2 regions of the Micromonospora sp. NPDC049048 genome follow, and region 1 is predicted to be linked to the other one. Evidence: riboswitches for the same ligand, from Rfam matches in the RefSeq annotation. Region 1 holds a riboswitch; the other holds the start of a gene.
The links. Region 1 has a riboswitch for thiamine pyrophosphate ahead of ACGFIG_RS11010 (ECF transporter S component). Riboswitches for the same ligand answer to the same signal wherever they lie in the genome.
Positions count from the first base shown of each region.

Region 2: linked by a shared signal. The riboswitch ahead of thiE (thiamine phosphate synthase) and the one ahead of ACGFIG_RS11010 (ECF transporter S component) in region 1 are both predicted to bind thiamine pyrophosphate.

Region 1 is NZ_JBICTM010000003.1:76,818-80,219, forward strand. It holds gene ACGFIG_RS11005 (ABC transporter ATP-binding protein) at 1-1,315, opposite strand, end outside; gene ACGFIG_RS11010 (ECF transporter S component) at 1,432-2,025, opposite strand; TPP riboswitch at 2,099-2,204, opposite strand; gene ACGFIG_RS11015 (permease) at 2,383-3,384, shown strand; gene ACGFIG_RS11020 (TIGR03943 family putative permease subunit) at 3,381-3,402, shown strand, end outside.
Region 2 is NZ_JBICTM010000001.1:544,117-547,518, reverse strand. It holds gene ACGFIG_RS02670 (thiazole synthase) at 1-90, opposite strand, end outside; gene thiS (sulfur carrier protein ThiS) at 95-295, opposite strand; gene thiO (glycine oxidase ThiO) at 286-1,584, opposite strand; gene thiE (thiamine phosphate synthase) at 1,578-2,204, opposite strand; TPP riboswitch at 2,199-2,307, opposite strand; gene ACGFIG_RS02650 (DUF559 domain-containing protein) at 2,430-3,362, shown strand.

The DNA of each region.
Region 1 (3,402 bases):
CGAAGAGATCCACCAGCTCCAGCCAGGTGCGCCGGTCCTGGCCGAAGGTCGGTTCGTCGCAGACGAGCAGGCGGGGCGCGGTGGCCAGGGCGGTCGCCACGCTCAGCCGCCGCGCCTCCCCGCCGGAGAGGGTGTACGGGTTGGCCGCCGCGAGCTTCGCCAACCGCAGCCGGCCCAGCAGGTCGTCGACAGTGGAGCGTACGGCCGCCTCGGGCTGGCCGGTGCGGCGCGGGCCGAGAGCCAGCTCGTCGAAGACGGTGTTGGTGACGAACTGGTGCTCGGGGTCCTGGAAGACCGACCCGATCCGGCGGGCCAGCGCGGGCGCGCGCCAGCGGTGCGGGGGAGTGCGGGCGTCGCCGCCGGCCAGTGCCGTGGTCGCCGTGACCCGGCCGGCTCCGGGTCTGAGCAGGCCACCGAGCAGCAGGGCGAGGGTCGACTTGCCGGCCCCGTTGGGACCGACGACGGCGAGCGCCTCGCCGGCGCGTACCGTCAGATCGACGGCGGCCAGCCGGGGCGGCAGGCCGAGCCGGTCGGCGGTGAGCAACACGTCGCCGGCCGGCGCGGTGGCGTGGCGGGGCGGCACGGGCCGCCCGGGCACCCAGACGCCCTCGGCGGCGAGCGCGTCGCCGTGCGTGCCGAAGACGGCCTCGGGCGTGCCGTCGGCGCGGACGCCGCCGCCGGGTTCGAGCACGACCACCCGGTCGACCAGGGGCAGCGCCTCGGCGACCCGGTGCTCGACCAGGATCAGCGTGGTCTCGGCGTCCAGCGCGCCGGCCACCGCCGCCCGGATCAGCGCCGCGCCGGTGGGGTCGAGGTTGGCGGTGGGCTCGTCGAGCAGCAGCAACCCGGGGCGCAGGGCCAGCACCCCGGCCAGGGCGAGCCGCTGCTGCTCGCCGCCGGAGAGGGCGGCGGTGGGGCGGTCCCGGGGGTACGGGAAGCCGACGCGCGTGAGCGCCTCGTCGACGCGGGGCCAGATCTCCCCTGCGGGGGTGCCGCGGTTCTCCAGCCCGAACGCCACGTCGTCGCCGCTGCGGGCCATCACGAGCTGGGTCTCCGGGTCCTGGAAGACGATGCCCACCCGCTCCCGGGCCTTGCGGGGGTCGAGCCCGTCGATCTCGACGCTGCCCTCCTGCTCGCCCGAGTCCTCGGGCAGCAGCCCGGCCAGCGCGGCGAGCAGCGTGCTCTTGCCGGCCCCGGAGGGCCCGAGCAGCAGCACCCGCTCGCCGGCCTCGACGCGCAGATCGACCCCGCGCAGGGCCCACGCCCGACGTCCGGCGTGCCGCCACCCGAACCCTCGCAGCGTCACCGCCCCCACGCCGTCCTCCTTCCTGCCCGCCCGCAGGCGTTGATCATGAAGTTGTTGTCCTTCGGCGCGGCGTGTCGTGGCAACAACTTCATGATCAACGCGGCCGGTGAGCGGGTGGGTGGGGGTTAGATCGGGGTGCGGTCGCGGGCGGCGGGGAAGCGGTCCAGGGCGCCCGTGGTGGCCAGGGAACGGGTCAGGGCCCAGCCGCCGGCGCCCGCGACGATCGTGGCGCTGACGACGGTGAGCAGGGCGTACGGGATGCGGTAGCTGGCCAGGGCGGTCTCGCTGTTCCAGACGACGAAGTCGAACAGCGCCGCGCCGAGGCCGGTCAGCGCGCCAGCGATCAGCGCGGTGGGCAGCCGGAACGAGCGGTACCGGAACGCGGCGAAGGCCAGTTCGGCGCCGAGCCCCTGGATCAGGCCCTGCACGATGGTGACGCCGCCCCACTCCGAGCCGAGCAGCGCGGAGACCGTCGCGGCCACCGCCTCGCAGAAGAGGGCCGCCCCGGGCTTGCGGATCACCAGGCCGCCGAGGACGGCCGGGACCAGCCACACGCCGTACATGATCGCCTGACCGGCGGGGAAGAACGCGAACGCCGGGTCGACGGCCCGCCACAGCAGGCCCCACGCCCAGAAGATGACGCCGAAGGCGACCGCGATCACCGCGGCGACGACGACGTCGACGGTACGCCACCGGGTGGCGGTGTTGTTGTCTCGCATGATTGCTCCCAGTCCCGAACGAGAACCAGGAGAAGACGCACGCCGCGCCCGGAACGTGCCGGACGTCGACGCGGCTGGAGGTCGACCGAACTCCCTGCGCTGGCATTACCCAGATCAGGTTCGAGGGTCTGCGGGCGGTGCCCGCACTCTCAGCGCTGTGCGCTCCCCTGTCGGATGTGAAGTTGTGGCCCGACGCTAACACCTTCGAAGATCATCCAGCAAAGGTGATCTCTGCGCTGCTCACCACGCGGGGGAACCGACGCTGTCGGTTCCCCCGGTACTCTCGGGCGGCCACTGGGAACCCGGCAGAGGGACACGTACGTGACATCCGAGGCTGACCGCCGCGCGCCGGACGGGGTGGGTGCCCCGGGCGTACGCGGGGAGACGCCGGCGGCCCCGCGCGGCCCGGACCGGCGGATCGGGTCGGTGGAGGTGCTCGCCGGCCTGCTGATCCTGCTGTTCGTCTTCCGCGAGCCGGTCGCCCGGGCCCTGTCCGCGCCCCGGTTGCAGACCTGGACCACCGTCTTCGTCTCGGTCCTGGTGCAGGCGGTGCCGTTCCTCGTCTTCGGCGTGCTGCTCTCCGCGGTGATCGCGGTCTTCGTACCCCGGTCGTTCTGGGCCCGGGCGCTGCCGCGCCACCCCGCGCTCGCGGTGCCGGTGGCCAGCGCGGCCGGCGTGGTGCTACCGGGCTGCGAGTGCGGCGCGGTGCCGATCGCTGGGTCGCTGATCCGGCGCGGGGTCACCCCGGCCGCCGCGTTGGCATTCCTGCTCGCCGCCCCGGCGATCAACCCGATCGTGCTCACCGCCACCGCCGTGGCCTTCCCCGACGACCCGGCGATGGTCCTCGGCCGGGCCGTCGCCAGCCTGCTCGTCGCCACGGTCATGGGTTGGCTGTGGCTGCGTCTCGGCCGGGCCGACTGGATCCGGCTGCCGCGCCGGCCGGAACTCGACGGCGGCTCGCGCGGACGGGCGTTCTGGGGGGCCGTCCGGCACGACGTCACGCACGCCGGCGGGTTCCTGGTGATCGGCGCTGCGGCCGCCGCCACGATCAACGTCGTGGTGCCCGAGCGCTGGTTGCAGACCCTCGCCGACGAGCCGGTGCTGTCGGTGCTCGCGCTGGCCGCCCTCGCCGTGCTGCTCTCCCTCTGCTCCGAGGCGGACGCCTTCGTCGCCGCGTCGCTGTCGCAGTTCTCGCTGACCTCCCGACTGGTCTTCCTGGTGGTGGGGCCGATGGTCGACCTCAAGCTCATCTCGATGCAGGCCGGGGTCTTCGGCCGGCGGTTCGCGCTGCGGTTCGCCCCGACCACCTTCGCGGTGGCCGTCGTGGTGGCCGCCACGGCCGGGGCGGTGCTGCTGTGAACCGGCAGGCGCAGGCGG
Region 2 (3,402 bases), on a different contig from region 1:
CGCGTCCTCCAGCACGCGCAGGTTGGCCGCGCCGCCGGTACCGAGGATCAGCCGGGACGTGAAGCTCACGCCGCCCAGGTCGAAGCTCACCGCGTCACCCGCCCTGCGCGGCGCTGAGCACCTCGACGCGGTCGCCGTCGCGCAGCACGGTCGCCGGCCAGCCCGCACGCGGCACGACCTCACCGTTGACCGCGACGGCGAGCCCACGCTGCTGGTCGGTGACCACCCGGACCAGGTCCGCCACGGTCGACCCGCCGGGCAGGCTGCGCCCGGTGCCGTTCACCGTCAGTTCCACGTGTGCTCCTCCTCGGGTACGGCCGGTCCGGCACCGGACCGGCTCTCGACGGCCGGGACGACAGGCCCGGCGACGACCCCCGGCCCGCCGGAAGGCGCCCGACCGACGCTGACGGCCGGGCCAGGCAAGGCGGCCGGACCGGGAGCGGCGGCCGGACCAGAGACAGCGGCCGGACCGGGCAAGGCGGCCGGGTCGGGGGCGGGTTCGGCGGGCTCGGGCGGCGCGAACCGGGCCGGGGTGAAGGGGGCGAGCAGCGGGTCCGCCGTCCCCGTGACGACCAGGTCGGCGATCAGGTCGGCGGTGACCGGCGTGAGCACGATGCCGTGCCGGTGGTGTCCGGTCGCGGCGAGCACGCCGGGCCGGCCCGGCAGCGGACCGAGGATCGGGGCGTTGTCGGGGGTGCCGGGGCGCAGGCCGGCGGCCGTCTCCACCAGGTCGTACTCGGCCAACTCGGGCAGCAGGTCGACGGCCGCGCGGAGCAGCCGCAGCACCGCCCCGGCGGAGACGTCGGTGTCGGCGCGCTCCTCGACGGTCGCGCCCACCACCACCTCCCCGTCCGCGCGGGGCACGAGATAGACGGGCTCGCCGTCGGCGTACCCCCGGATGACGTGCCGGAAGCCCGGCGCACCGCCGCCGGGCGCGCGGAGCCGGACCACCTGCCCCTTCACCGGTCGCACGGGCAGCCCCGTCAGGGCCGCCGCCCCGCAACCGGCCGCGACCACCGTGACCCGCGCGTCCACGTCGGACAGGGCGCGCACGACGGCGGGGACCAGCGTGGCGCCGGCCCGCTCGGCGGCCGCGCGCAGCGCCGGCACCAGCCGCCGCGGGTCGACCTGGTGGTCGGTGGCGGCGAGCGCGCCGCCGCGCACCCGGGGTGCCAGCGCCGGCTCGCGGTCCCGCAGCGCCGACGGGCGCAGCGGCGTCACCGGCAGTCCGATCCCCTGCTGGTACGCCCACAGCCGGCGCGCCTCGGCCAGGTCGTCGGCGGTCAGCCCGACCATCAGCGTGCCCTCGGTGCGGTAGCCGACGTCGACGCCGGTGGCGGCGGTCAGCTCGGCGGCGAAGGCGGGCCAGCGGGCGGCGGAGGCGGTCAGCAGCCCGGTCAGCTCGTGCTCGCCGAAGTACGCCTCGGCGACCGGGGCGAGCATCCCGGCGGCGACGTGGGACGCGCCGGTGCCCGGGGCGGGGTCGTGCACGACGACCCGCAGTCCGCGCTGCGCGCAGCGCCAGGCGATCGCCAGCCCGACCGGTCCCGCCCCCACCACGGCGACGTCCGGCCGGCTCAGCACCCCAGCGCTCCCAGCAGTTCCGCCGTCGCCCGCCCCGGATCCTCCGCCCCGGAGAGCGCCCCGACCACCGCCACCCCGTACGCCCCGGCGGCCAGCAGCGCGGGCACGTCGGCGGCGGTCACCCCGCCGATCGCGACGACCGGCACGTCCACGGCGGTGGCGACGGCGCTAACCCCCGCCGGGCCGATCGGTGCCGGCAGCCCCGACTTGGTGCTGGTGGCGTGGCAGGGGCCCACGCCCAGGTAGCTGGCCCCGGCGGCGACCGCCTCGGCGGCCGTCGCCGGCTCGCGGGCGGTGGCGCCGAGCACGGCCGTCGGGCCGAGCACCCGGCGGGCCGCCGCGACCGGCAGGTCCTCCGCGCCGACGTGCCCACCGGCGGCACCCACCGCCAGCGCCACGTGCAGCCGGTCGTTCACGAGACAGGTGGCGCCGTATCGTGCGCAGAGCGCCACGACCCGGCAGGCCAGGTCGTACGCCTCCCGGTCGGTGGCGTCGTCGGTCATCCGGACCTGCACGACGAGTTCCGTGCGGGCCACCGGTAGGGCGGCCCGCAGCACGGCCAGCGGATCCCGCCCGGGTCGGGTGTCGGTGATGAGATGCAGTCGCCCGAGGGACGGCACGGCAACACTCCTCCCTGCGCCGGCATTACCCGGATCAGGTTCGACGGTCGGGGGCTGACAGCCCCCCTCTCAGCCCGGTCCACCGGGCTCCCGTGGGTCACTTGCGGCTGTCACCGTACGACGGATCGCCGGATCCGCCAAGGTCGGAGCGCGGATCTCACACCGACAACCCGATCCCGGCGAGTGGGGCGGCGGGCGAGAACCTCGTCACGCCACGCTGTCCCGATGCCCTCAGCCGCCCGCGTACCGCCCGGCCTCGCCTTCCTGCCGTTCCGCGCCAGCGCCGCCGTCGCCGACGGACTCCTGACCCGCGCCATGCTGCGCGGGCCGTCCTGGCAACGCCTGCTACCCGATGTGTACGTGCATCGGGACGCGCTGCTCGCGCCAGATCATCGGCTCTGGTGCGATGCGGTGGCCCTGCTCCTGCCCTCCGGCGCCGCGATCGCCGGAAGGAGTGCCGCGTACCTCTGGGGCGTCGACCTGCTGGCCCGGGACGCGCCGGTCACCGTACTGGTACCACGCGCCGCGCGAATGCGACCCCATCCTCGTCTTCGGGTGACCCGATCCGTGGTGCCGGGTTCCGACCGCACGCGCTTCGGCGGCCTGCCCGTCACCACTGCCCTACGCACCGCCTTCGACCTGGGCCGCCAGGCCCCTCGGGACGAGGCTCTGGTCGCCGTGGACGCGTTGCTGCACCGCCGGGTGGTGAAGCTCGCCGCACTGCGCGCGTACGCCGACGCGCGGCACGGATGGCCCGGCCTGCCTCTGCTGCGGGAGATCCTGGCGCTGGCGGAGCCGCTGGCCGAGTCCCCGATGGAGACCCGTCTCCGGCTGCTCCTGCTCGACGCCGGGCTGCCCCCGCCCACGCCGCAGCACGACGTGCGCGACGCCGCCGGCCGTTTCGTCGGCCGGGTCGACCTGGCCTGGCCGGCCCTGCGCGTCGCGGTCGAGTACGACGGCGACCACCACCGGGAACGCGTCCACTTCCGGCAGGACGTCGCCCGGCTGAACGCGCTACGCGCGGCCGGCTGGATCGTCCTGCGCTTCACCGCCGACGACGTGCTCCGGAACCGAAACCGGACGGTACGCCTCGTCACGGCCGCCCTCCGCGAACGCGCCGACGAGTGGAACGCCAGGTCGGTCAACCGCCCCCGGTGACAGCCGTGGCGTTCCACCGCCGGCAGATGTCCACACCGGC